Regions from separate parts of the Amycolatopsis sp. NPDC051903 genome, predicted to be linked through region 2. Evidence: predicted binding sites of a transcription regulator. Region 2 holds the regulator's gene; the other holds the start of a gene.
What was found. The regulator HspR, encoded in region 2, represses chaperone genes until heat shock. The targets are predictions, from matches to a motif close to ANNTTGAGTNNNNNNNACTCAANNT.

Region 1 (15,132 bases), on a different contig from region 2:
ACCGGGCGCTCGTAGCTGAAGCCCTGGTCGCCGTGGACCATGCGCGAGTAGTCGAGCCCGAGTTCCGGGTCGGCGACGATCCGGTTGACCTTGGGCAGGTTCAGGATCGTGAGGAACGTCGGCGGCGCGACGACGTCCGGGTGGCCGGCCGCGCGGGCCGCCTCGGGGTCGCGGTAGATCGGGTTGGGGTCACCGATCGCGTCGGCGAACTCCCGGATCTTCTCCCGGCTCACTTCGTACAAGCTGTCAGGCGGATAGCTCCGCCCGATGAACGACTGGTCCAAAGGCACCCGCAGAGGCTAGCCGACCAGCGCCGCGCCGCCGTCCGCCAGTCGGCCGCTTGCGACACCGGTCACGGACGTCCCGAACCGGCCCTGGACAGCGAAAAGCCGCCCCGGCACAGTGCCGGAGCGGCTTCTCGAAGCTGGGAGAACCGCCTACGTCAGCGGGTCTCTTTGTGAGTCCGGTGCGTACCGCAGTTCGGGCAGAACTTCTTCATCTCCAAGCGGTCCGGGTCGTTGCGCCGGTTCTTCTTGGTGATGTAGTTGCGGTGCTTGCACTCTTCGCACGCCAGCGTGATCTTGGGTCGCACGTCGGTGGCAGCCACAGCGTTTCCTTCTCTCTCAGATCCGGGGGCCAGCCCCGTCGTTACCGCGTAGCGGTGGCCGGACTTGAACCGGCGACACAGCGATTATGAGCCGCTTGCTCTGCCAACTGAGCTACACCGCCATAACCAACGCCCACCCTGCCAGCGCAACCCCGCGTGGGGTCCAGGGGGCGAAGCCCCTTGGCGGGGGTCTGGGGGTTCGACCCCCAGATGGACGCCGCGAAGCGAGCTAGACTTGCGCTTTCCGCAAGCATAGCTCGCCCACTCGCGAGCCCCTTTACGGAATCGAACCGTAGACCTTCTCCTTACCATGGAGACGCTCTGCCGACTGAGCTAAAGGGGCTTGCCTCTCGCGAGGACTTGGAAAGATTAGCAAGTGCCTTCACCCGTGTGTGCAACCGGGGTCGGATTGCTGCAAAACCTCAGGTCAGCAAGGTCAGCACCGTCTCCGAGTGCCGGCCCGGCGAGCGCGCCGTACGGGCCTGCAGCCAGGCCTCCAGGCGGTCCTCGGGCAGGGGCCGCGAGATCAGGTACCCCTGGGCGACGTCACAGCCCATCGCCTCGAGCTGGTCGCGGGCGACGTCCTCCTCGACGCCCTCCGCGACGACCGTGAGGCCCAGCGAGTGCCCCAGCTCGACGATCGAGCGCACCACCGCGAGGTCGCCGAGGTCGGTGCCCATGCCGAGCACGAAGCTCTTGTCGATCTTGACCTGGTCCACCGGCAGCTGGCGCAGGTACGCGAGCGACGAGTAACCCGTGCCGAAGTCGTCGACCGCGAGCACGATGCCGAGCGAGTGCAGTTCCCGCAGGATCGGCAGGGCCTTCTGCGGGTCGGACATCACGCCGGACTCCGTGAGCTCGAACGTCAGCAGTTCGGGCGGCACGTCGTAGCGCTCCAGCTCGCGCTGCACCTTCGCCGGGAAGTCCTCGTCCGCCAGGTTGCGCACGGACAGGTTCACGGCCGCGGAGATGCGCAGGCCCTCGTCGAGCCACTTGCGCACGCGCTTGAGCGAGGCCTCCAGCACGAAGGACGTCAGCACGCCGATCAGGCCGGCCGCCTCGATGGCGGGCACGAACTCGTCGGGGCCGAGGCGGCCGAACTCCGGGTGCACCCAGCGCACGAGCGCCTCGACGCCCTGCACCTGGCGGTTGGGCAGCGTGATCTTCGGCTGGTAGTGGACGGTGACGTGCCCGTCCTCGAGCGACTGGCGGAACTGCGTCACCATCTGGAACCGGCGCAGGAAGATCTGGCCCATGCTCGGCACGTAGCCGCGCACCTCTTCGCCGCCGCGGGTGGCGCGGACGGCGACGTCGGCGCGCTGCAGCAGGCCGTCGACGTCGACCGCGTCGCCGTCTTCGGCCGAGGTGGTGGCGTAGCCGATCATCGCGTTGGCCTCGACCGAGAGCCGGTCGACGGGGTAGGGCGCCGAGAGCTGCGTGCGCAGGTGCTCGGCCGCGGCGTGGGCGTTCTCGGGCGTGCAGCCCACGAGCAGGGCGGCGAAGGACGCGCCCTCCAGCCGGGCGAGCGGCACGTCGGGACCCAGCGCGTCGCGGATGCGGCGGCCGGCGGCGATCACCATCCGGTCGGCCCAGGAGTAGCCCAGTGCGTCGCTGACGGTCGAGAAGACGTCGAGGTCGATGCGCAGCACCACCGCGTTGGCGAAGTCGCGCAGCGGTTCCTTGGCGACCTGCTGGAACCCCGGCCGGTTGAGGTGGCCGGTGAGCGGGTCGTGGTACGCGTCGTGGCGCAGGGTCGCGAGCAGGCGCCGGTTGTCCAGCGACGTCGCGAGGTGGCTGGCCATGGTGCCGAGCAGCTGCACGTCGTACTTGCCGAACCCGCGCCAGCGCGAGAGCCGGTCGTGGGCCTCGACGACCCCCAGCAGCTGGTTCGCGCTGCGCAGCGGCACCACGAGCGCTTCCTGCGCGCCGCGGTTGAGCAGCGCCGCGCGGACGTCGGGATTGGCCTCGGTGATGCGGAAGTGGCGCACGTGCGCGCCGGGCAGGCGCTGCAACGGGTCGTCGGCGCCGGGGTCGACGGGCGGCAGCTCGTCGCCGGCCACCACGACGCGCATGGTGTCCTTCGCCTCCAGGCGCAGCCGCAGCACGACGCGCCCGGCCGCCAGCTGGTCCTTGATCCGCTCGGCGATGGTGGCCCACTCGCGCACGTCGACGCCGCCCACGAGCTCGTCGGCGCGGCTCGCCGGGCGCGCGGCGGCCTGCTGGCCCGAGCGCGCCACCATGAGGCTCACGTCCGACAGCGCCTCCATGTCCCGTTGCTCGCGCAGCAGGTCGGAGTAGGCCCAGTACAGCGCGGTCAGGCCGAGGAACACGGCCAGCACCAACGGCCACGCCTGCGGGGTGTTCGCGATCACGAGGTAGCCCGACAGGCCGACCGACGCGTTCACGAACCCGACCACGAGGATGCGGCCGGTGAGCCGGATCGCGGTGCTCACGCGCATGCGGCGGCGCAGCACGCGCACGGCGGCCAGCGCCAGCAGCGTGCTGACCAGCGGCGCGGTGAGCGTGCCCGCCAGCGCGGCGACCCACGGCATGGTTTCGCCGCCGCCGACGGCCTGCTTCACCAGCCCCGCGACGGCGAACGCGCCGGTGATCTCGAGCAGGAACGCGCCCGCGTTGTAGAGGACGCGCCCGGCCACCTTGCGGGCCAGCAGCGTGCCGATGCCCGCGACCAGGTGCGCGGCCAGCACGACCTCGAAGGGCGCGACGAAGAAACCGATTACCAGCGGAATTTCTGTGAACGAGATCGTCCACGAAATGCCGCTGCGGACGTCGACGTTGATGCCCAGCTGTTCGGCGAGCAGAAACGCGAGCGCAAGCACTGGTCCGATCCACCAGAGCTTCGCCGAACCGTGGAAGGGCAACCACGAACCGACCGCGAAGGCGGTGATCAGGCCGAGACCGAGGACTGCGAAGGTGTAGACCCGAAACCTGCGTTCGTCCGTGCGGGCCTCGGTGAAGGTCCCGGAAACGGCGGCGCCCCCCTTGCCCTGTTTCGCCCCTGGGGCGGCATCAGGCCTGCCGTTGCTGTCCGGCATCCGACCTTCCTTCCCGGCTGCCCACCGGTCGCGCTCGTCCGTGACGTCAGGTGTGGACAAGGGCCATACCGTACCCCGGAGGGCGTACCCGTGTCCCTTTCGAGACAGTAGGAGATCACCCCAGGGTTAACAATGGGCTTGTGGCGCTGACCTGCGTGGACCAAGGAGTGAAACTCCCCGTTCGTGCCTGATCCGGCGCTGTGGGGTGTGTCCAGGGGTTCGGCTGGGTAATGCGGGGCGACAATGAAGTACATGCACAACGACGTGACAGCCACCGGGCACGCGGCGCGGATCGCCACGGTGGACGCGCTGCTTCCCGCGCCACTCCCCTTCGAGGTCCACGGGGACACCGTCCTCCTGTCGGCGCAGGTCGGGGACACGACGGCCGCCGGACTGGCCACCAGCACCGAGCTGGGCCCGGACAGCCCCCAGTCGATCTGGCGAGCGCTGGCCGAGCACAGGCTGGAAGTCCAGCTCGCCGGCCCCGACCCCGCCGCCGGCCTGGGCGCGTTGCTCACTCGATGGGATGAACACCTGGCGACCATCGCCCGGCCGGGGGATCTCGAGTGCGCCGCGGTGCTCTCGCGCCCGAGCCGCGACACCGCCGGCACCACCGAACTGCTCCGCCACGGCTTCGCGCCCGTCGGCGTGATCGCCGTCCGCCCGGCCCAGCGCATGGCCGCACCCGGCCCTGCGACGACCCCGGGCGTCTGCATCCGCCACGCGACGCCGGACGACCTCGGCACCGCCATGCGCCTCATGCTGGAACTGCAGCGCTACGACTCGCAGTTCGGCAAGGTGACCGTGCGCCCGGGCATCGAGGAGCTCGTGAGCAAGGAGCTGCAGCGCCAGCTCGAACGCCCGGAGTCCCAGGTGTGGATCGCGGAGCTGTACGGCAAGGCGCTCGGCATGGTCGTGCTGCAGATGCCCGACGAAACGACGTGGATCAAGCACCGCGTGGCCGCCGAGCGCATCGGCTACCTGTCGTCGCTGGCCGTCGCCGAGGCCGCCCGCTCGGCCGGTGTCGGCACTGCCCTGGCCGCCCACGCGCACCAGGTCTTCGACGAGGCCGGCGCCGACGTCGTGCTGCTGCACACCGCGGTGCCCAACCCGCGGTCGACGCCGTTCTGGTACGCGCAGGGCTACCGGCCACTGTGGACCGGCTGGCAGCGACGGCCTGCGGTGCGGTGAGGTTTCCGCTCGGCGGGGCGCTGAGTTTCCGGCTGGCCTGGGGTTGAGTTTCCGGCTGGCCCGGGGTTGAGTCCGGCTGGCCCGGGGTTGATTTTCCCGCCTGGCTGGGCGCCGAGTTTCCCGGCGGCGATGCGCTGAGCTCTGCCCGGTGGTGCGCTGAGCTTCGGCCGGCGATGCGCTGAGATTTCCGCCCGGCCGGGGGCTGAGTTCTGCCCAGCGATGCGCTGAGACTCCCCGGCCGGCGGTGCCCCGAGTTCTCCGCCCGGCCTGGCACTGAGTTTCCGGCCGGCGCTGCGCCGAGATTCCCGCCCGGCCAAACGCTGAGTTCCGCCGGGATCGGTCGGCGTGTGTGCCGGCGGGTGCGCCGCGAGGTGGAGTAGTCCACAACACAGCCCAGTTGTGGATAACCAGCCCATGACCAGCGCATTTCGGCGGTTTTGTCGGTGGTGGCCGATAGAATGGACATGGGGACGCCCCCCTCGGGAGGGCGGGGGCTGTCCTCGGGAGGGCGGGGGCTGTCCTCAGGAGGGCCGGGCTGTGTCCCGCCCGTCTGCCCCACCAGTCTGCCCCGCCCGTCTACCCCGAGCGCAGCCTCGGTGTTCCTCCAAGGCGCCCGCCAGGCGTCCCAGCCGCGTTCGTTTGCGGCCGGCACTGAGTTCTCCGTCTCCGCGGATCGCGCCGGCGGGTGTGCTCGCTAGGCTGGGCCACCGACGACGAGGGGAGACCCGACGTGAGCGATCAGCCGGCGTCCGCGCCGAAGGCGCCCGAAGGCGTCGACACCGAGAAACCCTCGGCGGCGCGGATCTACGACTGGTACCTCGGCGGCACCCAGAACTGGGCCGTCGACCGCGAATTCGGCCGGCGCGTCGAGCAGCAGTGGCCCCTGGTGCGGCCGGGCGCGAAGCAGAACCGCGAGTTCATGAACCGCGCGGTGCGCGGCGCGCTGGCCGCGGGAATCCGGCAGTTCGTGGACCTCGGCTCGGGCGTGCCGACGGCGGGCAACGTCCACGAGGTCATCGAGGCCGAGCTCGATGACGAAGACCGCGCGACCGTCCTGTACGTGGACTACGAGCCCGTGGCCGTGGCCCACGCGACGCTGATCCTCGAAGAGGGCGCGGCCACCGACTGGGCCGGCATCCTGCAGGCGGACCTGCGGGACCCGAGGTCCGTGCTGCGCGCGCCGACCACGCGCGAGTACATCGACTTCAGCCGCCCCGTGTGCCTGCTGATGATGGCCGTGCTGCACTTCGTCGGCCCGGACGACGATCCGGAAGGTCTGGTCAAGGCGTACCGCGACTCGCTCGCGCCCGGCAGCTGGCTCGCGATCTCGCAGATGAGCGAGGGCGACGGCAGCGGCCCCGCGCTCGAGGGCCTGCGCTGGTTCGTGGAGCAGTACCGCAAGACGAGCAACCCCGTCTGGATGCGCGACCGCGACGAGATCGTGCCGTTCTTCGGTGGCTGGCCGCTGCTCGAACCCGGCATCGTGCACCTGCCCGACTGGCGGCCCCAGCGCGAGCTCAACGCCGTTGAGGCCGAGGCCCGGCCGTTCGCGTGGTGCGGCGTCGCTCAGAAGCCGTCCGAGTGAGCGCGCCGGAAGCGCCCGCGGGCGTGGACGTCGAGAAGCCGTCCGCGGCGCGCGTCTACGACTGGTACTTGGGCGGCGATCAGAACTGGGCCGTCGACCGCGAATTCGGCCGGCGCGTGGAGAAGGTGTGGCCGCTGATCCGGCCGATCTCGCGACAGAACCGCGCGTTCATGAACCGCGTGGTGCACGCGGCGCTCGACGCGGGAATTCGGCAGTTCGTGGACCTCGGCTCGGGCGTGCCGACGGCGGGCAACGTGCACGAGATCGTGCGCGAGCGGCTGCCGGAGGACGAACGCGCGACCGTCGTGTACGTGGACTACGAGCCGGTGGCGGCCGCGCATTCGCGCCTGATCCTCGAACGCGAAGGCGCCGACGAGTGGGCGGGCCTGGTGCAGCGCGACATCCGGGACCCGAAGGCGCTCTTCGCCGACGAGACGACGCAGCGGCTCGTCGACTGGTCCGAACCCGTGTGCCTGCTGATGATCACCGTGCTGCACTTCATCGGGCCGGACGACGACCCCGACGGGCTCATGGCGACCTACCGCTCGAAACTCGCTCCGGGTTCGTGGCTCGCCGTGACGCACGGCACGTGCCGCGACGACGCGCCGCCGGAACGCGCGGCCGAGGTGAAGGCGTTCATCGAGGCGTACAAGGACACGAGCAACCCCGCGTACCTGCGCTCGGACGCGGAGATCCTGCCGTGGTTCGGCGGCTGGCCCCTGCTGGAACCGGGGATGTCGGCGCTGCCGGACTGGCGGCCGGAGCAGCCGGTGTCGGTGCTGGAGGCCGAGACGCGGCCGTTCGCGTGGTGCGCGGTGGCCGAGCGGCCCTGACGTGGCGCGCGCCTCAGCGCGGAGCCCGTTTCCCAGGTCGGCGGCACGTCCGCTGCCAGCGAACACTCCCCGGGAAACAAACCCGCCCCGGAGATAGTTGAGCACAGCAGACTCAACTATCCGAGGAGTGCACATGTCTGATCCCCGCCTCCTGCCCGTGCTCCCGCTCGATGACGACGTCGTGCTGCCGGGCATGGTGGTCCCGCTCGACTTCACCGATGTCGAGATCCGGGGCGCGGTGGAGTCCGCCCAGGCCAAGACGCCCGCGACGGCGTCGTTCCCCGGCATCCGCTCCGGCGCGGCCACCAAGGCCGAAGTGCTGATCGTCCCCCGGGTCCACGGCGAGTACGCCGAACTCGGCACGGTAGCGACCGTCGAGCGCATCGGCCGGGTTCCCGGCGGCAAGGCCGCCGTGCTCCTGCGCGGCACCGGCCGCGCCGTGGTGGGCCGCATCGCGGACGGTCCCGGCGCCGCGCGCTGGGTCCACGCCGACGAGGCAACCGAATTCACCGACGACCGCTCCGCGCAGCTCGCGACGGAGTACAAAGCCGTGGTCATCTCGCTGCTCCAGCAGCGCGGTGGCTGGCAGATGATCGACGCCGTCCAGCAGGTCGAGGACCCCTCAGCGGTGGCCGACCTGTCCGGCAACGCGCCGTACCTCAAGACCGAGCAGAAGATCGAGCTGCTGACCACGCTCGACGTGAGCGCGCGGCTCGAGAAGGCCATGGAGTGGAGCAAGGAGTACCTCGCCGAGCTCGAGGTGACCGACACCATCCGCAAGGACGTCCAGGAGGGCATGGACAAGCAGCAGAAGGAATTCCTGCTGCGCCGCCAGCTCGAGGCGATCCGCAAGGAGCTCGGTGAGCTCGACGGTAGTGACTCCGACGACGACTACCGCGCCCGCGTCGAAGCCGCCGAACTGCCCGACAACGTGAAGAAGGCCGCGCTGGCCGAGGTCGACAAGCTGGAGCGCACCTCCGAGCAGTCGCCCGAGGGCGGCTGGATCCGGACCTGGCTCGACACGGTGCTGGAGCTGCCGTGGAACGAGCGGACCGAAGACGTCTACGACATCGCCGCCGCGCGCGCCGTGCTCGACGCGGACCACGCGGGCCTCGACGACGTCAAGGAGCGGATCATCGAGTACCTGGCCGTGCGCAAGCGTCGCGCGGAGTCGGGTCTCGGCCCGATCGGCGGCCGTCGTTCGGGTGCGGTGCTGGCGCTCGCCGGTCCTCCCGGGGTCGGCAAGACGTCGCTCGGCGAGTCGGTCGCGAAGGCGATGGGCCGCAAGTTCGTCCGCGTCGCCCTCGGTGGCGTCCGGGACGAGGCGGAGATCCGCGGGCACCGGCGCACGTACGTCGGCGCGCTGCCGGGCCGCGTCGTACGGGCCATCAAGGAGGCCGGTTCGATGAACCCGGTCGTGCTGCTCGACGAGATCGACAAGGTCGGCGCCGACTACCGCGGCGACCCGACGGCCGCCCTGCTGGAGGTGCTGGACCCGGAGCAGAACCACACGTTCCGCGACCACTACCTCGAGGTGGAGCTGGACCTGTCCGACGTCGTGTTCCTCGCGACGGCCAACGCGCTGGAGACCATCCCCGGCCCGCTGCTCGACCGCATGGAGCTCGTCACGCTCGACGGGTACACCGAGCACGAGAAGGTGACGATCGCCCGTGACCACCTGCTCCCGCGCGAGCTGGAGCGCGCCGGCCTCGCGTCCGGCGACGTGGTGATCGCCGACGAGGCGTTCAGCCGGATCGCCGCCGAGTACACCCGCGAGGCGGGCGTGCGCGACGCGAACCGCACGATCGCCAAGCTGCTGCGGAAGATCGCGACGAAGGTGGCGCTGGACGAGGTTTCGCTGCCCGTTTCCCTGGGTGCCGACGACCTGGAGAAGTACCTGGGCCGCCCGCGGCACGTGCCGGAGTCGTCGCTGCCGACCTCGACCCAGCGCACGTCGATCCCCGGCGTGGCAACGGGTCTGGCCGTGACGGGCGCGGGCGGTGACGTCCTGTACATCGAGGCGTCGCTGAACGACCCCGAGAGCGGCTCGACGGGCCTGCAGCTCACCGGCCAGCTCGGTGACGTGATGAAGGAGTCCGTGCAGATCGCGCTGTCCTACCTGCGTTCGCACGGCGCGGAGCTCGAGCTGCCCGTCAGCGATCTGAAGGACCGCGGCATCCACGTCCACGTCCCCGCGGGCGCGGTGCCGAAGGACGGCCCTTCGGCCGGCGTCACCATGACGACGGCTCTCGCCTCGCTGCTCTCGGGCCGCGTGGTGCGGGCGGACGTCGCGATGACCGGCGAGGTGTCCCTGACCGGCCGCGTGCTGCCGATCGGTGGCGTGAAGCAGAAGCTGCTGGCGGCGCACCGGGCCGGGATGAAGACCGTGATCATCCCGCAGCGCAACGAGCCGGACCTGGACGACGTGCCGGCGGAGGTGTTGTCGCAGCTGGATGTGCACGCCGTGGCGAACGTCCGTGAGGTTCTGGAGCTGGCTTTGACGCCTGCTTCTTCGGAGGTTCCCGCCGCCGCTTGAGTCGGTTGTGGATAGTCGAAAGGCCCCCGTTTCCCTTGGGAGACGGGGGCCTTTCAGTTCTCGAAAGCCTCCACCACGACCTCCCCTGCGGCGAAGTAGGCCGCGCGCCGCTCGATGTCGGCCAGCTGCGCCGCGGCGCGCGAACACGGAAACCCGAACCGCTCCCGCACCCGCTCCGACGCGACCGTCAACGCCACCCGGCTGCGCGCGACGAACTCTGCGACCGCGTACCCCTCCCCCGCGACGACGTGCTCCTCGACCACAGTGGACGGTGAGTAGCACCGCTGCACCGAGGCATCCGGCCACCGCACTCGGAACACGACTTCGGGCATGGTGCCTCCTCGCTGCTCGCGCTGTGCGCCTGAGTGGACACCACGCGCGTTTCCCGGACGTTGCGCGAGCCGGGGATGTGAGCAGTGCCACTCAGAGGTGCCGGGCCCGGGTCGCGGCGGACAGCCGGCGTTCGGTGAAGCGGTGCCGCCCGAGGCCGGCAGCGTCCGCCATCGCGGGGCAGCTTTGGGGACTCAGGCCGTCACAAGTCGAGCTCGCGCCACTCGAAGCTCTGAGGCCACGACGGGTCGCCGGTGGCGAAACCGGTGAAGGCCGTGATGACGTCGTCGAGGGAGCGGACGTCGGTGCGGTAGTGGCGGTCCGGGGAGCCGTCGCGGTGTTCGAGGGCGTAGTGGCGGGCCGGGGCGCCCGCGGACTTGCCCTGACCGACCTGGACGTAGGAGTCGCCGCGTTCGAGGACGGCGTACCAGTTGGTGCGGGACAGGCGCTGCAGTGCGCGGCGAATGGCTGCGGCGTCCGGGTTTTCGGCGCGGGAGCCGTCGCAGGACGTGAGGGTGAGAACCCCGGGGTGGTGGACGGCGCCGGACTGCGGGTCGTAGGTCTCGAGGCCGTGGCGCCCGGCCAGGGCGAGCACGAAGCGCTGCACGGCCTCCGCGTGCGACCTCGCGATGGGCAGCACGACGGCGTCGGCGTACTGGCTGAGGCCGGCGTTCCACGGCGACCGCTCGGGGTCGTCGGCGTCGACCAGTTCCGGGTGGTGGGCCGTGAGGCCGCGGTAGAACGCGGCGACCTGCGGGTCCCTGATGCCCTCGGGTTCGGTGTCGCCGAGCCCGTCGTACCGGGCCTTCGGCTGCGTGTCGGCAGCGGACCACACGACGAGATCGAAACTCACGCGAACCCTCCCCCAGGCGACGAGACCGCCAGCTTACGGGGCGGCCGCCTCGATGCAGCCCAGCATGGTGAGGGCGTAGTGGATGTCGATGTCGACCACGACCTGCCGGTGGCAGCCGAGGGTGTCCGGCAGGCGGGCGAGGAGCGCAGGCGGCGGGCGGGGTCGAGGAGCAGCTCATCGAGGGCGCCGGCCTGGGCCCGGTGGCAGCCCGGCGGCGCGGGGAAGCTGCTGCGGAACGGGTGGAACCCGATGACCTCGCCCAGGGGTGCGCCTGCCATCCGAGTGGGAGCGAATCCGCAGGTCGAGAGTTTGATCACCTAAAATTGTCGGACCCTCGCCCTACCCTCACGACGACACTGGGAAAGGGATCACCGTGGAACTCACGTCACGCCTGCCGGAGGCCGACCGCACCCGCGTCGAGGCCCGGTTGGAGCAGAACCTGATGGCCTGGCTCACCACCGTCCGCCCGGACGGCCAGCCGGTCAGCGTGCCGGTGTGGTTCCTCGCGCGCGAGGACGGCACGTTGCTGCTGTACAGCCGGCCGGCCGGGCAGAAGCTGCGCAACATCGCGGCGAACCCGCGCGTCAGCCTGGGTCTGGACGTCACGGACATCGGCCGCAACGTCGTCCGCATCGAGGGCACCGCCCGCCTCGCGGCCGACGAACCACCGGCCGACCGCAACCCCGCGTACGTCGCGAAGTACTCCGAACGCATCGGCGCGCTGTTCGGCACACCGGAGGAGTTCGCGGCGCTGTTCTCCGTCGCCCTGGTGGTGACCCCGACGAAGCTGCGCGCCGCCTGATACGCGAAAGCCCCCGCGAGTGGATCGCGGGGGCTTTTCGGTGCGGGGACATGTCGATTCCGGCGACGGTCGCCCTGTGGTTCGCCGCCACGCCGAGACCAGCACCGACACGAAGATCGGAGTCGACGGCGTCCGCTTTGGACCGACCTGCACCACCTGGGCCCTGGCCGACAGCCATCGTTCCAAGTTGGTCGCCTCGTCGCAAGAAGGTGAGGCGTTCGACGTCGATGCCGGCATGCCGGCATCGATGCGCCGCGACCCGGTCGAGACGAAGCCGTGGTTCGAGTTCGCCGATATCAAGTGGGACGACTCGTCACCGAAGTACCGCGAGTCGCTGGCCGAATCGCTGATGACGATCACCGTGCCGTTGCTGCACGGGAGCTACTCCGGTGAGCGGGCGGTGCTGCGGAAGGCGCTGAAGATCGCCTTCAACAGGAACGTGCGGGAACGCGACCTGACAGCAGAAGTGCAGCACGCCATCAGCTTCGCGCGGCAAGCGAGCAGGAACGTCGGGGACCTCGCCGATCCGGAAGTGCTTCGCGCTGTGCTGCGTGCTCTGGAGCTCAAGCTCGACGGCGGGCGCGCGGCGACCAACACCGTCCGAATCAGGCGCACCAAGCTCGGGAATGCGATCACGTATGCCGTGGCGGAAAGGAAGCTGTTGACCTCGAACCCGCTTCACGCGGTGAAGGCGACGAAGCGCAAGTTCGTGCTGCACGAAGTCGATCCCCGCTCGGATCGAAGAGTCGTGGACCGACAGCGGGCAGGCGTCGAAGAGGGCCGCTGAAGCACCGCAACGAAGAAGAAGGGAGGAAAGTGCCGTGCACTCCTGAGCTGACAGCCATCCTGCATGACCACCTGTTTCGGTTCGGCACGGCGCGAGACGGCCGGCTGTTCCGCGGCGCCAGGGACGGCGGTCGAGTCGGCAGCACCGTCTACGGTCGTGTGGGCGCGCGCGGACTGAGGTGTTCACCGCTGAGGTGGCCGCCAGCCCGCTCGGCAAGCGCCCGTATGACCTCCGCCACGCCGCAGTGTCCACATGGCTCAACGGCGGCGTGGAGCCGACGCGCGTGGCGAAGTGGGCAGGGCACAGCCTTTCGGTGCTGCTGCGCGTCTACGCGAAGTGCCTCGACGGAGGCGAGCAGACAGCGCGGGACCGCGTGGCGAGGGCGCTGGGCGGCCTGTGAGCCCCGAATCCCGCGGGCGTGGTGCGGGCGCGTATGTGGGGCGGACAGCCGGAAACGGCCGCACACGCCCGCACACAGCCACACAACACAAGATCACCCCCATGACCTGTTGACGCTGGTCACGGGGGTGATTTGGCTGGTGTGGCAGGTGAGGGATTCGAACCCCCGAAGGCTGAGCCGTCTGATTTACAGACGAGAGGCCGCACTCCCTCTGACCTGCACCGGAGCAGTTTTTCGGCCTAGCTTGGGATGAAATAGGGCGCGTGGGCGGCTCAGAACCAGCCTGTTTCGCGGTTGAGTTCCGAGGTGGGTACCTCCTCCACGTAGCCGTTCGCGAACTCGACGGTGGCGAAGTCGCCGCCGAAGAGTCCGGATCGCGTGCCCGTTACGCGCCCTTCGGTACCGGCCGGAACGTGGGAGAACACCGCGCCGCCGACCGCGGACCGGCTGGTCACGCGGTCGCCGCGATCGAGTCGCACTGGCTGGTCTTCTGTCCACCATCGTGACCGAGGCCGACCGGTGGGCGGCTGGCCTGGCGGTTCCCGGTCGACCGTGTGCGTCCGGCCGGCATTCTCGTCCTCCGACGGTCGATAGAGCGCCGTGCTCTCGAATCCGACCGCGTAACTTGCTGGCGCTTCGCCCCTGGTGGTCGGATCGCCGGGCCGCCACGGCGTGAACTCCTGCCATGCGTCCCGGTCGTAGTCATCCGGCCCCCGGTCGTTGTAGCCGCCGGAGGTGCCCTCTGGTCGCCCCGCCATCCTCGAATCCCTCCCCAACCTGTGCGAACTCGTCTAATGTGCAACTTGGGCTTGTACTCGTGCAAGAGGGGAAACACGAAATGTTCCGTCGACCAACCGAATACGTCGTTGTCGAGCAAGTTCGACCACGCCGCCGCTGGATACTCCCACTGCTGTGTGCGCTGGCTGCGTTTGTCGTGGGTATGAGCGTCGGTTGGGGTTTTGGCCCTAGTGTCCTAGTCGCGCTCGGAACGGCAATCGTGGTGACGCTGCTCCGTCCGCGCCGGTTTTAGGAATGACCGCTATTTTTCCACCAAGCTCCGCCGATGGTTTCCTTTGCTGCCGGGCCAACATGCACAGTCTTGCTTGGTGAAAGGTTGGACAGGTCGCCTGTGGGTTTCAATCCGACGGCTCGAATGGCCTCGATTCGCTGTAGTGCAATTCGGCGGCCGTCGCTGCTGCGTTCCCTCCATGTTGCGCTCTTCGAGGTCTGCCGGTCATGTACGCGGTATAGCCAGGTCACGGCGCTTTCGTTGTAGCCATTGACCACTTCGGATAGTGCGGCAAACATGATGATGTCATCGTCAACCGGGGCACCGCCCCAGCCGCCGAAAGCACGGACCAGCTCGGTCCTCAGGTACAGCCCGGCGCAGTGGATCGGCCAGTTCCCCTCGTGGTCGATCGCCCAGGTATTGACCAAGCCAGCGGGCACCTCGCCGAATGCGATAGCCGATTCGTAGCCTCGCCGCTCGCCGTTAGACAGCAGGTCATCGGCCTGGCCGACCGCCCAGTGCACATCTGGCCGCTCGAAGTGCGGGAGCATCCGCAGCCATGCGTCGGGCAAGAGGACGTCATCATGGTCTAGCACCTGCACGACGTCGCCGGTAGCCCTGGTCAGCGCGAGATTACGAGTTGCTGCAATGCCGGTGTGCGCCCGGTTTGGCGCATATCGAACGTTCGGCAGGGCGGCCACCTTGCTTGAGAGTCCGGGCGATTCGCCGTCCTCCTGAATCAGCCATTCAAATTCCCACCCTTCTGGGAGATCCTGGCTCATTACACTTCGAATTGTTTCATCGAAGTATTCGGACAGCGGGGCGTATGCGGCAGTGATGATAGAAAGTCGCTTCGTCATTACTTGTCGTCCCATCGCTTAAGCGGTGTGCGGAAGGTCAGCATGGTTCGATCGGCGGGGTACTGAGCGTCGCTTACTTCGACAACTCGACCATTTGTGTCGATTGATATCCGGCGGACCAGCAGGAGCGGTGTTCCCTCGACTAGATTCCACTCCTCCATTTCCACGGTCGTCGGCATCGTGGAAGTCACGTGGTCCACTACTTCGTCAATCTCGATTCCGACTGTGTAGAGCTGATGCATGGTTCCGCCCGGCCATTTGGCTTCTTTGAGGTCGGCGATTT
Region 2 (15,132 bases):
TGAACGCGATCACGGCGATCGGCACGCAGACCCAGAAGCACCAGCGCCAGCCGAGCGGCGAGTCGACGATCAGACCGCCGATCAACGGCCCGGAAACGGTCGCGACAGCGAACACCGCGCCCGTGTAACCCGAGTAGCGGCCGCGGTCGCGCGGGGCGATCATCGCGGCGATCACGACCTGGATCAGCGCCTGCAGGCCACCGAGCCCGACGCCCTGCAGCGCGCGGAACGCGATCAGCTCGGGCATCGACTGGGAGATGCCGCCCAGCGCCGAGCCGATCGTGAAGATCACGATGGCCAGCTGGTAGAGCAGCTTCTTGCTGAACAGGTCGGAGAGCTTGCCCCAGATCGGGGTGGTCGCGGTCGACGTCAGCAGCGTCGCGGTGACCACCCACGTGTACTCGCTCTGCGAACCGTGCAGGTCGGCGAGGATGGTCGGCAGCGCGTTGGACACGATCGTCGACGACAGCATCGCCACCAGCAGGGCGAGCAGCAGGCCCGAGAAGGCCTTCATGATCTGCCGGTGGCTCATCTGCTCACCGGCGACTTCGGTACTCACTTGCGTTTGGTCACTTCCCGACTTCCGCTTTGTCCGCGGCGCACTCGGGGGGCCCGAGCACGGTGCGCAGACCGTTGTTCAGTTCCGCGAGCCGGGTCGTCAGGTCGGCGATCCGCGCTTCGTCCCAACCGCCGAGGGCCTTCTCGAAGAAGGCGATGTAGCGGTCCCGCCACTTCTCGACCTCGGCTCGGCCCTTCTCGGAGATGCTGATCAGCGACGCGCGCCCGTCCTCCGGAGCGGGGCGGCGGTCGACCAGGCCGGCGGCCTGCAGCTGCGAGATCTGGCGGCTGACCACCGAGAGGTCCACGAGCTTGCGCTTGGCCAGCTCGGAGGGGCGGGCTTCACCGTGCTTCGCGAGGTCCGAGAGCAGCATCCCGGCGGCCGGGTGCAGGCCGGGTTCGGCCTCCCAGGCCTGCATGATCCACAGGTGCTGCAGCTGCGAAGCAGACCTGAGCTCCCGCATCAGTTCGACCCTGACGTCGTCGGCAGAGCTCATGGGTTTCCTCCCGGGCCGGACGCTGCTCGTCGTCCAATTGGTTGTGCAATACAAGTTTATCTCCGGATGGTTGCGTAGGGCAACTATCTATCCGGTGACCTGCCCCACGCGACGAACCGAGTGGTAACCCGACCGGAGCAACGATGCGGGCAAAGGGCCGCGGGGCGGCTACTCTGCGGACGAACCGCGATCGGGGGACGCGGCGACAACGTCCTGAGGAACATCGAGGGGAACGAGGTGGGGCAGTGGTGAATTCCCGCGACGAGGGCCTGTGCGACCGGCGTGCTCCGGAGCCACCCGACGCGGCCGCCACCCGCCCGTGAGCGCTCTCCCCCTTCCCCCGAACCGCCCCCGACCTGCGAACGACACCCCGATGACTGCCGATTCGATCAGCCCGATCCCCCGCTCGGCGGAGCCGCGTGAGACGCCCGCCGCCGTGGCCGCGATGGTGCGGCTGATCCGTGACACCTGGGCGCGGTCCGAGCCCTTCATCCCGGAGATCTCGCAGTTCTTCTACGGGATGCTGTTCACCCTGGCCCCGGCCACGCGGGACTTCTTCCCCATCAACATGGAGGTGCAGCGCGGCCGGCTCGTGCGCGCGCTCGTGCACATCGTGCAGATGGTGGACCGGCCCGACGACCTCGTGCCGTTCCTGCGCCAGCTCGGGCGCGACCACCGCAAGTTCGGCGTGATCCCGAAGCACTACGAGGCCGTGGGCACGGCGCTGCTGGCTTCGCTGAAGAACCACCTGGGGCCCGAGTGGACCGTCGCCGTGGAGCGGGCGTGGGCGGAGGCGTTCACGATCGTCGCGCGCGCGATGCAGGAGGCCGCGGCCGCGGACGTGAACCCGGCGTCGTGGCCGGCCACGGTCGTCGAGCACCGGCGGCTGACGTGGGACCTGGCCCTCGTGCGGTTGCTGCCCGAGCAGCCCGTGCCGTACCTGCCGGGGCAGTACATGAGCGTGGAGGTGCCGCAGCGCCCGCGGTTGTGGCGCTACCTCTCGCCGGCCAACGCGCCGCGGGAGGACGGCGGGATCGAGTTCCACGTGCGCGCGGTGGACGGCGGCTGGGTGTCGCGCGCCATCGTGAGCCACACGCAACCCGGTGACGTCTGGCGGCTCGGCCCGCCGCTCGGGCGCATGGCGGTGGACCGCGACCGGTCCCGCGGCGTCGTGATGGTGGCGGGCGGAACCGGTGTCGCGCCGCTGCGCGCGATCCTCGACCACCTGGCGATGTGGGGCGAGAACCCGAAAACGCGCCTGTTCTACGGCGGCCCGACCCGCGACGACCTCTACGACCTCGAAGAGCTGCGCGGGTTGTCGTCGACGAACCCGTGGCTCACCATTACGCCCGTCGTCGAGCGCGGTGACCACCTGCCCGGTTGTGAAACGGGGACGCTGGCGGAAGCGGTTACGCGGTACGGCGCTTGGCCGGAACACGACATCCTCGTGTCGGGTTCGCCGTCGATGATCCGCGCGACGGTGTCGCGCATGCTGGTGGCCGGCAGCGCGCTGAGCCAGATCCAGTACGACCCGTTCACCATCGACTGACCAGGTCAGCGGCTCACAAAAAATCTTTCCCCACCGGCGAAAGATCACTTTTACTGTGCGCCAGAACACGTTGACTAATCGTGGTTGAAATTGCTCCGTTCGAGCGGGAACACCGTTAACTACACCCGTTTTTCTCCAGGTGCGCCTACAGTCGTGATTCCTCGGGGGCGGCACGCGTACGCATCGCCGCGTGAAGACGAATACGTTTGGCCAGACTGGAGTAAACCGTTCCCGATGAGTTCAGAATCAGTGAAGATCGAATTCGCCCCGAACCCCGCCCTGCGCAGAACCATGTCCGGTTCCGAGACCGCGCGGGTGATCCGCGAGAGTTTCGCCCGGGTTGAGGCGAAATCGGAAGAGCTCGCCCAGTACTTCTACGGTGCACTGTTCGTGATCGCGCCGGACACGCGTGATCTGTTCCCCGTGACGATGGCCACACAGCGCAGCAGATTGTTGCGTGCGCTCGTGTACGTCGTGCAGATGGTGGATCGGCCCGACGAACTCAGCACGTTCCTCTCACAACTGGGCCGTGACCACCGGAAGTTCGATGTGCTCGAGCGCCACTACGACGCTGTCGGAACGGCGTTGATCAGCGCGATGAAACGATTTCTCGGCAGCGAGTGGACGCCCGAAGTGGAAACGGCGTGGACGTCGGCGTACCGCGCGATCTCGGAGACGATGCGCAAGGCGGCCGCCGAGGAAACGGGTCCGGCGTGGTGGAGCGGCACGGTCGTGGAGCACCGGAAGGTGTCGACGGACGTCGCCCTGGTGCGCGTGCGGACCGAGGGGCTGCTGCCGTACCGGCCGGGCGCGTACGTGAGCGTCGAGGTGCCGCAACGGCCGCGGCTGTGGCGGTACCTGTCGATGACCACCTCCCCGCGCGACGACGGCCTGCTGACCTTCCACGTCCGCGCCGTCGCCGGCGGCTGGGTGTCGCGGGCGATCGTGAACCACACGCACCCGGGCGACGTCTGGCGGCTGGGCCCTTCGCTGGGCGCCCTGTCGGTGGTGCCGACCACCGACCGGCGCCCGCTGCTGATGATCGCCGGCGGGACGGGCGTCGCGCCGCTGCTGGCGATCCTCGACGAGCTGGCGCGGTGGAAGCGGAACCCGCCCGTGCACCTGTTCTTCGGCGGCCGCAAGCCCAGTGACCTGTACGCGCTGGACGAACTGCGCCGCCTGGCGGTCACCTCGAGGTGGCTGACGGTCACCCCGGTGACCGAGGAAGGCGCGATCTCCGGCGGCGACCGCGGCACCCTCGCCACCGCCGTGACCCAACGCGGCAAGTGGGCCGACCACGACGTCCTCGTGTCGGGCTCGCCGAACATGATCCGCGGGACGGTCTCCAGGCTGCTGGCCGCGGGGGTGGAACTGGAGCGGATCAAGTACGACCCGTTCACGCTCGACTGAGGCTGTCGCTTGCGTTGAGGTCTGCGCCCTGGCTGCTGCCACCCTCGGCGAGCCCCTCGGCTAGGAACCGCGGCCGACTCTCGGCGAGATCGCGGGCGCCCACCGCCGCTGTCGCGCGGCGGAGGTTGGGACCGGCACCGCACGGCGGCTTCGTGGCCGCTGTTCGGGCACGCGGTGGTTTCCCGGCTGGGGTCCGGGCCGGTGCCGGGCTAGAGTTCCGGGGCATGGAGGTCACGATCCCCACCCCGGACGGCGACATCACCGGCTACCTGGCAGTTCCCTCCGGCTCGGGCCCGTTCCCGGCCGTCGTGATCATCCACGACGCAATCGGCCTGTCCGCGGACGCGCGGCGCATCACGGATCGCTTCGCCGACTCGGGCTACCTCGCGCTCAGCCCGGACCTGTACTCGCGCGGCGGCTTCTTCCGCTGCGTGCGCCAGGTCTTCAAGGACGTGTTCGCCCGCCGCGGCCGCGCCTTCGACGACATCGAAGCCTCGCGCGCCCTCCTGGCCGCCCGCGCCGACTGCACCGGCAAGATCGGCGTCGCCGGCTACTGCCTCGGCGGCGGCTTCGCCCTCGTCGCGGCCGCCCGCTCGTTCGACGCGTCCGCCCCGTACTACGGCCAGCTGCCCCGCGACCTCTCCGCCCTCGACGACGCCTGCCCGATCGTCGCCAGCTTCGGCCGCCGCGACCCGTCCCTGCGCGGCGCCGCCGCCAAACTCGACGCGGCCCTCACCGAGCGCAACATCCCGCACGACGTCAAGGAATACCCCCACGCCGGCCACAGCTTCGCCAACAAGATAGGCCCGGCCCCGGTCAACACCGTCCTGCGCGTCCTGGGCGTCGGCTACCACGAAGACTCCGATCTGGACGCGTGGCAACGCGTGATGTCCTTCTTCGGCGAGCACCTCAAGTAGCCGCCACCCGCGCCGGCTGCGACGGGACCGCTCGCGCTTCTCGCGGCGGCACGAATGGTCCAGTCGCGCACGCGCACGAACAGTCCACTCGCGCCATGGGCGCGAAAGGTCCAGCTGTGCGCACCCGCGGCATGAGCGGTCCACTCGCAGGCAACACGAAAGGCCCTCAGCCACCTTCGGCGGCACGAACGGCCCACTCACGCCACACCCCCAGCGCGAAAGGTCCAGTCACGCCTCGCCGCCGGCACCAACGGTCCACTCGCGGACAGCACGAAAGGTCCGGCCGGGCGCACCCGCGAGCATGAGCGGTCCACTCGCAGACAGCACGAAAGGTCCAGTCGTGCGGGGAGTGGCGCCACCGGTCCAGTCGCGCGGAAGCAGCGGGCCGGCACGCGCCCGGAGGCCCTGGCGAAGCAAGGTCCCGAACGCGAAACAGCCCCTCCACCACCGGAAAACCGGCAGCGAAGGGGCTGTCTGCTCAAGCCCGAAAGCCCAAACCTCAGCGGCGCTTCGGCTTCCACACCACCAAGGACGTCTGCTGCCGCGTCGGGACGAGGTCCTTGCGGTACGAGGCGTGGACCGCGGCGGCGGCCTGCTCGGCGGCGGCGTAGGCGGCCGCGAGCTCTTCGGTGAGTTCGTGCACCCGGGAGCGCAGTGCGTCGACCTGGTTTTCCAGTTCGATGATGCGCTTGACGCCCGCCAGGTTGACACCGGCTTCCTGCGAGAGGCGCTGGACTTCCCGCAGCAGCGCGATGTCGCGCATCGAATAGCGGCGGCCGCCGCCGGAGGTGCGGCCCGGGGAGACCAGGCCCTGGCGGTCGTAGGAGCGCAGGGTTTGGGCGTGCAGACCGGACAGCTGGGCCGCCACGGAGATCACGAACACGGGGGTGTCCTCGTCCGCGCCGTGCGGGAGTCCCGGGGTTCCGCCGAACATCACCCTCACCTGCCTTCGAGCAACTCGGTGATGTCGGGCCGCGGGTCGTTGCCCTTCATCGCCTCGGCGTAGGCCTCGAGGGCCGTTCGCGCCTTGTCGTCCAGTTTCGCGGGCACCGCGGCCTGCAGGGTCACCAACAGGTCACCCTGCGAACCGTCCCGCTTCTGAATGCCCTTTCCGCGCACGCGCAACACTCGGCCACTCGCGGTACCCGCCGGCACCTTGAGTGACACCTTCCCCTCGAGCGTCGGCACCGTGACGGTGGTGCCGAGCGCCAGCTCGGTGAAGTCCACCGGCACCGTCAGGGTCAGGTCGAGGTCCTTGCGGCCGAACAGCTTGTGCGGCGCCACGTGCACGCGGACGTACAGATCGCCGGCCTGCGCGCCACCCCGGCCCGGTTCGCCCTGGCCGGCGAGGCGGATCCGCTGGTCGTCGTCGACGCCCGGCGGGATGCGCACCGTCAGCGTGCGGGTGCGGGTGCTGATGCCCTCGCCACCACACTCCGGGCACGGGTCGTCGATGATCTGGCCGCGGCCGCGGCAGTCGCGGCACGGCTCGGAGAACGCGAACGCACCCTGGCTACGGCTCACCAGACCCGAACCCCCACACGTCGGACACGTGCGGGGCGACGTGCCCGGCTTCGCACCGTTGCCGCCGCAGGTCTGGCACGTCGCGGGGCTCGACAGCCGCAGCGGCAGGGTCGCGCCTTTGACCGCCTCGACGAAGTCGATCCGCACGTCGGTCTCGACGTCGGCGCCGCGCTGCGGCCGGTTGGCCGTCGCGGCGCCGCCGCGGGCCGAACGGCCGAAGATGCCGCCCAGGATGTCGCCGAGCCCGCCGAAACCGCCCTGCTGGGCACCGGCCTGGCCGAAGATGTCGTTCATGTCGAAGCCGCCCGCGCCGGCGCCGCCGGGGAAGCCCCCGAAGCCGCCCGCACCGGCGCCGAACAGGCGCTGGGCCTCGTCGTACTCCTTGCGCTTGCCCGGGTCGGACAGCACCCCGTAGGCCTCGGACACGGCCTTGAACTTGTTCTCGGCCGTGACGTTGCCGGCGTTGGCGTCCGGGTGGTTTTCCTTGGCGAGCTTGCGGTACGCCTTCTTGATCTCATCCGCGGTGGCGTCGGAGGAGACACCCAGCTCTTTGTAGAAGTCCTTGCCCATCCACTCCCGAGCACTCATCGGGTGCCTCCTCCTTTCGCTCCGAAACGGTTGTTACTGCTGGTTCGGCTCATCGATCGACCCGTCCAGCGGCAGCTCGCCGCCGACGGGCGGGTCGACCGGTACCGCGGCCGGCTCGTGGTCGGTGACCCCGACCAGCGCCGCCCGCAGGACCCGGTCCCCGAAGCGGTAACCGCGGCGCATGACCACGGTGACCGTCGGGCCCGTCACGTCCGGCGAGGTGTTGTGCTGCACAGCCTCGTGCACACTCGGGTCGAAGGCCTCGCCCTCGACGCCGAACGACTCGAGCCCGGCTCGCTGCAAGCCGCTCACCAGCTTGTCGCCGACCGATTTGAACGCACCGGTGAGATCACCGTGCTGCTCCGCCCGCTCGAGGTCGTCGAGCAGGGGCAGCAGGTCGCCGACCACCGACGCCTTCGCGCTCAGGACCACGGCCTCGCGGTCGCGGTCCACGCGCTTGCGGTAGTTGGCGTACTCCGCCTGCAACCGCTGCAGGTCGGCCGTGCGCTCGGCCAGCTGCTTCTCGACGTCCGACGCGACCGAAACCGAGTCGTCCACCGAGTCGCCGAGCGAGGGGCCCGCGTGGTGCGCGGGCGCCTCGTCGGCGGGAACTTCACTTTCCGGGGCAGGGGGACGGACCTCACCGGTCTGCGGGTCGAGCCGCCGCCGGTCACGCACGACCACCGGTTCCTCGGGGCCCCGGCCCTCGGCTTCCTGGTGTCGTGGGGTCACTTCTTCTCGTCCTCTTCCACGATCTCGGCGTCGACGACGTCATCGGCCTTGTCCTGGCCCGCACCCGCGGACCCGGCGTCGGCACCCGGAGCACCGTCACCGGCGGCGGCGCCGCCCTGGTTCGCGTACAGCGCGCTGCCCAGCTCCTGCGAAGCCGTGTTCAGCTTCTCGATGGACTCGCGGATCTTGGCCGAGTCGGTGCCCTTGAGCGCCTCGTTGGCCTCCTCGATCGCGGTCTTCACCTTGCCCTTGAGGTCCTCGGGGAGCTTGTCGTCGTTGTCCTTGACGAACTTCTCCGTCTGGTAGACCAGCGTCTCCGCCTGGTTGCGGGTTTCCGCTTCCTCGCGGCGCTTCTTGTCCTCCTCGGCGTGGGCCTCGGCGTCCTTGACCATGCGGTCGATGTCGTCCTTCGGCAGCGCGGAGCCACCGGTGATCGTCATCGACTGCTCCTTGTTCGTGCCCAGGTCCTTCGCGGTCACGTGCACGATGCCGTTGGCGTCGATGTCGAAGGTGACCTCGATCTGCGGCACGCCACGCGGGGCCGGCGGGAGACCGGTCAGCTCGAACATGCCGAGCTTCTTGTTGTGGGCCGCGATCTCGCGCTCACCCTGGAACACCTGGATCTGCACCGACGGCTGGTTGTCGTCCGCGGTGGAGAAGATCTCCGAACGCTTGGTCGGGATCGTGGTGTTGCGCTCGATGAGCTTGGTGAACACGCCACCCTTGGTCTCGATGCCGAGCGACAGCGGCGTGACGTCCAGCAGCAGGACGTCCTTGACCTCGCCCTTCAGGACACCGGCCTGCAGCGCCGCGCCGACCGCGACGACCTCGTCCGGGTTCACGCCCTTGTTCGGCTCGCGGCCACCGGTCAGCTCCTTGACCAGCTCGGCCACCGCCGGCATGCGGGTGGAACCACCCACGAGCACGACGTGGTCGATGTCGCCGACGGAGATGCCGGCGTCGCGGATCACGTTGTTGAACGGAGCCTTGGTGCGGTCGAGCAGGTCCGAGGTGATCTTCTGGAACTCGGCGCGCGAGAGCGTCTCGTCGAGGAACAGCGGGTTCTTGTCCGCGTCGACGGTGATGTAGGGCAGGTTGATGCCGGCGGAGTTGGAGCTCGACAGCTCGATCTTCGCCTTCTCGGCGGCCTCACGGATGCGCTGGAGCGCCATCTTGTCCTTGGTGAGGTCGATGCCGTTGGCGGCCTTGAACTTGTCGACCAGCCACTTGACGATGCGCTCGTCCCAGTCGTCACCACCGAGGTGGTTGTCACCGGACGTCGCACGCACCTCGACGACACCCTCGCCGATCTCGAGCAGCGACACGTCGAACGTGCCGCCACCGAGGTCGAAGACCAGGATGGTCTGCTCCTTCTCGCCCTTGTCCAGGCCGTACGCCAGCGCGGCGGCGGTCGGCTCGTTGACGATGCGGAGCACGTTCAGGCCGGCGATCTGCCCGGCCTCCTTGGTGGCCTGCCGCTGGGCGTCCTCGAAGTACGCCGGCACGGTGATCACCGCGTCGGTGATGTCCTCGCCCAGGTACGCCTCGGCGTCGCGCTTCAGCTTCATCAGCACGCGCGCGCTGATCTCCTGCGGCGTGTACTTCTTGCCATCGATCTCGTTGTTCCAGTCGGTACCGATGTGCCGCTTCACGGACCGGATCGTGCGGTCGACGTTGGTCACGGCCTGGTTCTTCGCCGACTGACCGGTGAGCACTTCACCGTTCTTGGCGAACGCGACGATGGACGGGGTCGTCCGGGAGCCTTCCGAGTTGGCGATGACCGTCGGCTCGCCGCCCTCAAGGACGGCTACGACCGAGTTGGTCGTGCCGAGGTCGATGCCGACCGCTCGCGCCATGGTGCTTCCTCCTGTGTTGGCAGCTCTACTGCTATGTTCGTGACCTGCACGTTTGAGCTCCGCCTTGAGCGGAGCCCTGGCAAGTTCTATCGGCCTGTCGTGCACCTCGTCAAGCCAGACTTGAGTCGGTTGCACTCAACCTTCGTATCAGCCTAACGACCACGTTCCGGTTCTTGTTCCCGCGGTCACCCGCAGACCGTCCCGCGAGGTGGTGTGAGGCCGCTCACCAGGTATTTCGTCTCCTCGGCCCGCGCGCACGCGGAGTTCAGCAGCCCGTGTGGCCGTCGTCGAGGCGCTTGCGGAGCACCGAGCCGTCGACGTCCGCGGCGAGCCCCCGAGCCCACGCGAGCGGCGTCGCCGGGTCGTGGACGCCACCGACGACGAGGATCGCCGGCTGTGCGGGGCGACGCGGTGCAGGCGCAGTTCGAGTCCCCGAGCTACGGCATGTACCGCGCCATCGGCTGCCAGGACGACCCGTCACCGTTCACGGGCGTCGCCGACCTGCGGGCGCTGGCGGGCGTGGTCCGCGCCGCCGACGCGGTGAGCCGGATCCGTCGCGGGCAGCCGCACCACGGCGAGCCGCGCGGTACCGGCACCCGGGTCGGCGCGGTCGATCGGCACGTCGACGTGGGTGCACTCGGCGGTCGGCTCCTGCGTCGTGGGACCGCGGCGATCAGCTTCACGCCGGCCGCGCGGCGCGGTGGTCGACCTCGCTGCTGACGGCCACCGGCTCGGCCAGCCACCCGGCGTCCGGCGGCACCGCCACCCGCACCACGGCCACGGGTTGCGTCGCCGGTGGCGTGTCGGCGTGGGCGCCGAAGCTCGCGGTCAGCACGAACGCCCCCACCGCTCCGGCCAGGACGGCCGCCAGCACCCGGGTCTCGAACTTGCGCATCAGAAGAATCCCCCGAAAGTCGATCAAGCTGCCGTGACGGTGACGCTGCCGCTCTCGGTGGTCAAATCGAGCGTCTTCGTGTCGGCTCCGCCGGTGTTCTGCGTGTACTGCGGGATGAGCACCGACCGGTGCCCGCTGTCGGTGTCGCCGATCACGCGGTACGACCCGGCGGGCACCCGCACGTCGACGCTGCCGGAATCGGCCTTCACCCTCACGTCGTTGGGGCTCGCCAGCGCCAGTTCGACGCGGCCGCTGTCGGCGGAGATGTCGACCGGCCCGCGCACGCCGTCGGCCGACACGTGCCCGGAGTCGCTGTGCAGCTGCACCGGGCCGACGTCGTGCAGGTCGATCGACCCGCTGTCGAGGCGCAGGTTCACCGGGCCCGTGACGTTCGCGACCTGCGCGTGCCCGGAGTCGGCGGTGACGTCGACGCTGCCGACACCCGCGATGTCCAGCGAGCCGGAATCGGCCTTGCCCGTGACCGGCAGCCCGGCCGGCACGACGATCTCGAAGTCCGCTGTGCAGTTGCGGCCGCAGTCGCCGAGCACGAGCTGGTCGCCGTCCACGCGCCACGCGTCGCCGGGCTCGGAGCGGAAGTTGTAGTGCAGCTTCTGGTGCACGGTGATCGGCCCGGACCCGGTGCGGATCCGGACGTCGCCGGAGTCCGCGTCGAGCTTCACACCACGGATCTGCTGCGCCACCGTCGTGTCACGCTCCACGGCGGACCCCAGCCCCCAGCCGAAGGCGATCGCGACCCCCACGCCGATCAGAACTACGCCACCCAGTGCCAGAAGCGGGCGTGCCATGGTGTCCGTCCCCTCAGTGCCGCTCATCCGTCTCGCCAAACGGTATGAGCGCCACTGCCACGGCGACATCCGGTAAACCCCCCGAAACATCCCTGAGGTGCCGGGCCCCGGGTCAGGGTCATAACCTGTCGTCGAGTGGACTTCCAAGATCAGCTTGGTCAGGAGGATCGATGCCCCAAGCACCCAATCCGTATGATTTCCTGCCGTCCGTCCCGTCGTTCACGCTTCGCAGCAACGACATCGCCGAAGGCGAGACGCTGGCGACCCCGCACCTGTCCGGCATCTTCGGCGCCGGCGGCGAAGACCGTTCGCCGCAGCTCGGGTGGGAGGGTTTCCCCGAGGGCACCCGCAGCTTCGCGGTGACGGTGTACGACCCCGATGCCCCCACCGCGTCCGGGTTCTGGCACTGGGCCGTGTTCAACATCCCGGCCTCGGTCACCGAACTCGCCGCGAACGCCGGTGACGCGAGCGGCTCCGGCCTGCCCGAAGGCGCCGTGACCCTCAAGGGCGACGGTGGCGTGAAGCAGTTCCTCGGCGCCGCCCCGCCGCCCGGGCACGGCCCGCACCGCTACTACTTCGTGGTCCACGCCCTGGACGTCGACTCGCTCGACGTGAGCGGCGACGCGACGCCCGCGTTCCTCGGCTTCACCATGTTCGGCCACACGCTGGCCCGCGCGACCATCACCGCGATCTACGAGAACAAGGGCTGAGGTTTCCCGGATCGGGCCATCGCGGGTTCGCCCGTGATGGCCCGTTTCGTCGCTCGCGCACGGGCGTCCTTTGTGGACGTCCTAGCGCAACGACTCCCGGTTGACCCCGTCGCGTTCGAGGTAGCGGCCCTTCGTGTGCTCGGCGAACCCGAACTGCCGGTACAGCCCGTGGGCGTCGGCCGTGTGCAGCATCCAGCGGAAGCCGCTGCCGGGACCGTTGTCGATCATCTCGCGCACGATCTCCTTGCCCAGCCCGGTACCGCGGGCGTCCTCGACGACGAAGACGTCGCCGAGGTAGGCCGAGGACACGCCGTCGGAGAAGGCCCGGGCGAAGCCGACCTGACGGCCGGTGACGCGTTCGTACGCGCCGACCACGCGCCACGACCCGGCGACCGCCGCCTCGACCTGTTCACGCGTGCGCCAGCGGCCCCAGTAGGCCTCGGTGGACAGGAACTTCCACAGCACGTCGAAGTCCAGCCGGCCGGGGTCGTCGTCGAGTTCGTAGTCGCCTGCGATCCGCATGTCCCGCAAGCTAGCCGAACTCGCGGACGCGCCGCACCGGAGTTACCGATCCGGCCAAAAGCAGGCGGGCCCGCAACCGGACGTAACCGCGGTTGGCGGCCGTTCCCGCCGTGACCGTGGTCGGATTGGTAACCGGCAACACAGTCAGCGCGGCTTGAGCAGGTAGTCCACCACGGGCCGCAGCTCGTCCGCCGACGGCGGTTCGTCGTCGATCAAGCCCTGGATCAGCAGGCCGTCGATGCCGGCGAGGAACACGCGGAACGCGACCTCGTCGTCGTGGCGGACCATGGACGTCAGCACGTCGAGCCAGCGCCGCGCGGCGGGCCGCAGCTCGGGTTTGCGCGCGGCCAGCAGGTACAGCTCGTACTCCGCCATCGTGCGCCCGCGGCGCGGCCCGAGCGCCTCCGCGAGCAGGCCGGCCACCTCCTCGGCGCCGCGGCTGCCGCGCGAGCGGGCGCGGTCGATCATCCAGTACACCTCGGTGGCCATGTCGCGCGCGCACGAGATGAGCGTGGCCACGAGCAGGTCGTCGAGCGAGGCGAAGTGGTAGGTGGTCGACGCCGTGGGCACGTCGGCCTCGGCCGCCACCGTGCGGTGGGTGACGCCGGCGACGCCGTCGCGCTCGATCACCCGCAGGGTGGCCTCGATGATCTCCGCGCGCCGCTTCTCGCCGCGCGCCTTGCGTCCGTCGACCTGGATCTTCACTGGCTGCTCCCGACTTCGATGAGCACCACTCCGCCGATCACGAGCACGAGCCCGCCGGCCATCACGAGGTTGACCGGCTCCTTGAGGAACAGCACCCCGATGATCGCGACGAGCGCGACGCCCACGGCCGCCCACAGCGCGTACGCGACACCGATCGGCAACCCCAGCTTCAGCACCCGCGACAGCGCGAAGAACGCCACGCCGTACCCCACCGCGACCAGCACCGACGGGAGGACTTTGGAGAACCCGTCGGACAGCTTGAGCGAGATGGTGGCGGTCACTTCTGCGCCGATCGCCAAAGCGAGGTACAAGTAAGCAACCATGGACACGAAACTACCTGAACGATCGTCTCACTAGCCAGCGAGGCGTGCACCACATCGGTGGGACTTGGGCCGCGCCAACCGGTTACTCATCAGTACAAAGCGTTACCCTGCTCGGCACAGGGGCCCGTGGCACTCGGCGCGGGCACCGGCACCACCACACCGGACGAAAGGCACCCGACGATGGGCGCTGTACAGCTGACGCTCGGGGGGATCTCCGTCCTCCTGGGCGTCGTCGCCTGGGGAATGTTCATCGCCACCATCGCCCGCTTCGTGCGGGTGATCCGGCTCGGCCAGCCCGACCCGACGCGCAACGGGCCCTTCGTGGCGCGGCTCGGCACGTTGATCAAGGAGTTCGCCGCGCACACGCGCATGGCGAAGTTCCGCCAGGTCGCGCCGTGGCACTGGATGGTGATGTGGGGCTTCCTCATCGGGTCGCTCGCGCTGTTCGAGGCCTACGGTGAGGTGTTCGTGCCGACGTGGGGCTGGCCGGTGCTCGAGGACTGGTCGGTGTGGAGCCTGCTCATGGAGCTGCTCGGCGTCGCCACGATCGTCGGCGGCTTCGGGCTCGTGTTCATCCGCCAGGCCAACCACCCGCGCCGCGCCGACCGCATGTCGCGCTTCGCGGGTTCGAACTTCGCGTGGGCCTACTTCGTCGAGGCCGTGGTGATCATCGAGGGCATCGGCATCATCGGCGTGCGCGCCGCGAAGGCCGCGATGGGGGTGCACGAGACGCCGGTCTGGGCGGCCTTCGTGTCCGACCCGCTCAGCTGGGTCCTGCCTTCGAGCGCGACGCTCGTGTCGGTGTTCGCGTTCATCAAGCTGATGAGCGCCACGGTGTGGCTGATCGTCGTGGCCCGCACGATGACCATGGGCATCGCCTGGCACCGCTTCAGCGCGTTCTTCAACATCTACTTCAAGCGTGAGGACGACGGTGGGGTCGCCCTCGGTGCGCTGAAGCCGATGATGTCGGGTGGCAAGGTGCTCGACCTCGAAGAGGCCGACCCCGACGAGGACACGTTCGGCGTCGGCAAGGTCGAGGACTTCAGCTGGAAGGGCTGGCTCGACTTCTCCACGTGCACCGAGTGCGGCCGGTGCCAGTCGCAGTGTCCCGCGTGGAACACCGGCAAGCCGCTGTCGCCGAAGCTGCTGATCACACAGCTGCGCGACCACGCGTACGCGAAGGCGCCGTACCTGCTCGCGGGCGGCAAACGCGACATGGCGGGCGACGAGGTCGGACTGAACGGCGACAACATGTACGCGGGCATCGACGTGCTGGCGATCGCCGAGTCGGAGCGTCCGCTGATCGGCGACGACGGCGGCGTGATCGACCCGGACGTGCTCTGGTCCTGCACCTCCTGCGGCGCGTGCGTGGAGCAGTGCCCGGTCGACATCGAGCACGTCGACCACATCGTGGACATGCGCCGCTACCAGGTGATGATCGAGTCGTCGTTCCCCACGGAGCTGAACGGCATGTTCAAGAACCTGGAGAACAAGGGCAACCCGTGGGGCCAGAACGCCAAGGACCGTCTCCAGTGGACGG

Region 1: lon (endopeptidase La) is a predicted target of HspR. The motif match lies at 7,367-7,391, and genes of this name have one in related genera.

What each region holds. Positions count from the first base shown of each region.
Region 1 covers NZ_JBITBT010000001.1:383,611-398,742, reverse strand. Annotated here, with positions in the region: gene ACIA77_RS02030 (MaoC family dehydratase N-terminal domain-containing protein) at 1-290, opposite strand, end outside; gene rpmG (50S ribosomal protein L33) at 443-607, opposite strand; tRNA gene ACIA77_RS02020 (tRNA-Met) at 657-729, opposite strand; tRNA gene ACIA77_RS02015 (tRNA-Thr) at 878-950, opposite strand; gene ACIA77_RS02010 (putative bifunctional diguanylate cyclase/phosphodiesterase) at 1,030-3,663, opposite strand; gene ACIA77_RS02005 (GNAT family N-acetyltransferase) at 3,916-4,854, shown strand; gene ACIA77_RS02000 (SAM-dependent methyltransferase) at 5,585-6,439, shown strand; gene ACIA77_RS01995 (SAM-dependent methyltransferase) at 6,436-7,272, shown strand; gene lon (endopeptidase La) at 7,406-9,808, shown strand; gene ACIA77_RS01985 (MSMEG_0570 family nitrogen starvation response protein) at 9,862-10,140, opposite strand; gene ACIA77_RS01980 (hypothetical protein) at 10,341-10,991, opposite strand; gene ACIA77_RS01975 (TIGR03667 family PPOX class F420-dependent oxidoreductase) at 11,365-11,793, shown strand; gene ACIA77_RS01970 (hypothetical protein) at 11,870-12,580, shown strand; gene ACIA77_RS01965 (hypothetical protein) at 12,759-12,980, shown strand; gene ACIA77_RS01960 (hypothetical protein) at 13,253-13,738, opposite strand; gene ACIA77_RS01955 (glycosyltransferase family A protein) at 14,007-14,849, opposite strand; gene ACIA77_RS01950 (GntR family transcriptional regulator) at 14,849-15,132, opposite strand, start outside.
Region 2 covers NZ_JBITBT010000003.1:521,647-536,778, forward strand. Annotated here, with positions in the region: gene ACIA77_RS10055 (MFS transporter) at 1-532, opposite strand, end outside; gene ACIA77_RS10060 (MarR family winged helix-turn-helix transcriptional regulator) at 570-1,055, opposite strand; gene ACIA77_RS10065 (globin domain-containing protein) at 1,429-2,604, shown strand; gene ACIA77_RS10070 (globin domain-containing protein) at 2,896-4,014, shown strand; gene ACIA77_RS10075 (dienelactone hydrolase family protein) at 4,239-4,931, shown strand; gene ACIA77_RS10080 (heat shock protein transcriptional repressor HspR) at 5,431-5,865, opposite strand; gene dnaJ (molecular chaperone DnaJ) at 5,871-7,043, opposite strand; gene grpE (nucleotide exchange factor GrpE) at 7,077-7,775, opposite strand; gene dnaK (molecular chaperone DnaK) at 7,772-9,631, opposite strand; gene ACIA77_RS10100 (alpha/beta hydrolase) at 9,897-10,112, opposite strand; gene ACIA77_RS10105 (hypothetical protein) at 10,028-10,351, shown strand; gene ACIA77_RS10110 (hypothetical protein) at 10,311-10,526, opposite strand; gene ACIA77_RS10115 (DUF4097 family beta strand repeat-containing protein) at 10,550-11,332, opposite strand; gene ACIA77_RS10120 (YbhB/YbcL family Raf kinase inhibitor-like protein) at 11,503-12,042, shown strand; gene ACIA77_RS10125 (GNAT family N-acetyltransferase) at 12,124-12,564, opposite strand; gene ACIA77_RS10130 (TetR/AcrR family transcriptional regulator) at 12,709-13,269, opposite strand; gene ACIA77_RS10135 (DMT family transporter) at 13,266-13,592, opposite strand; gene ACIA77_RS10140 ((Fe-S)-binding protein) at 13,773-15,132, shown strand, end outside.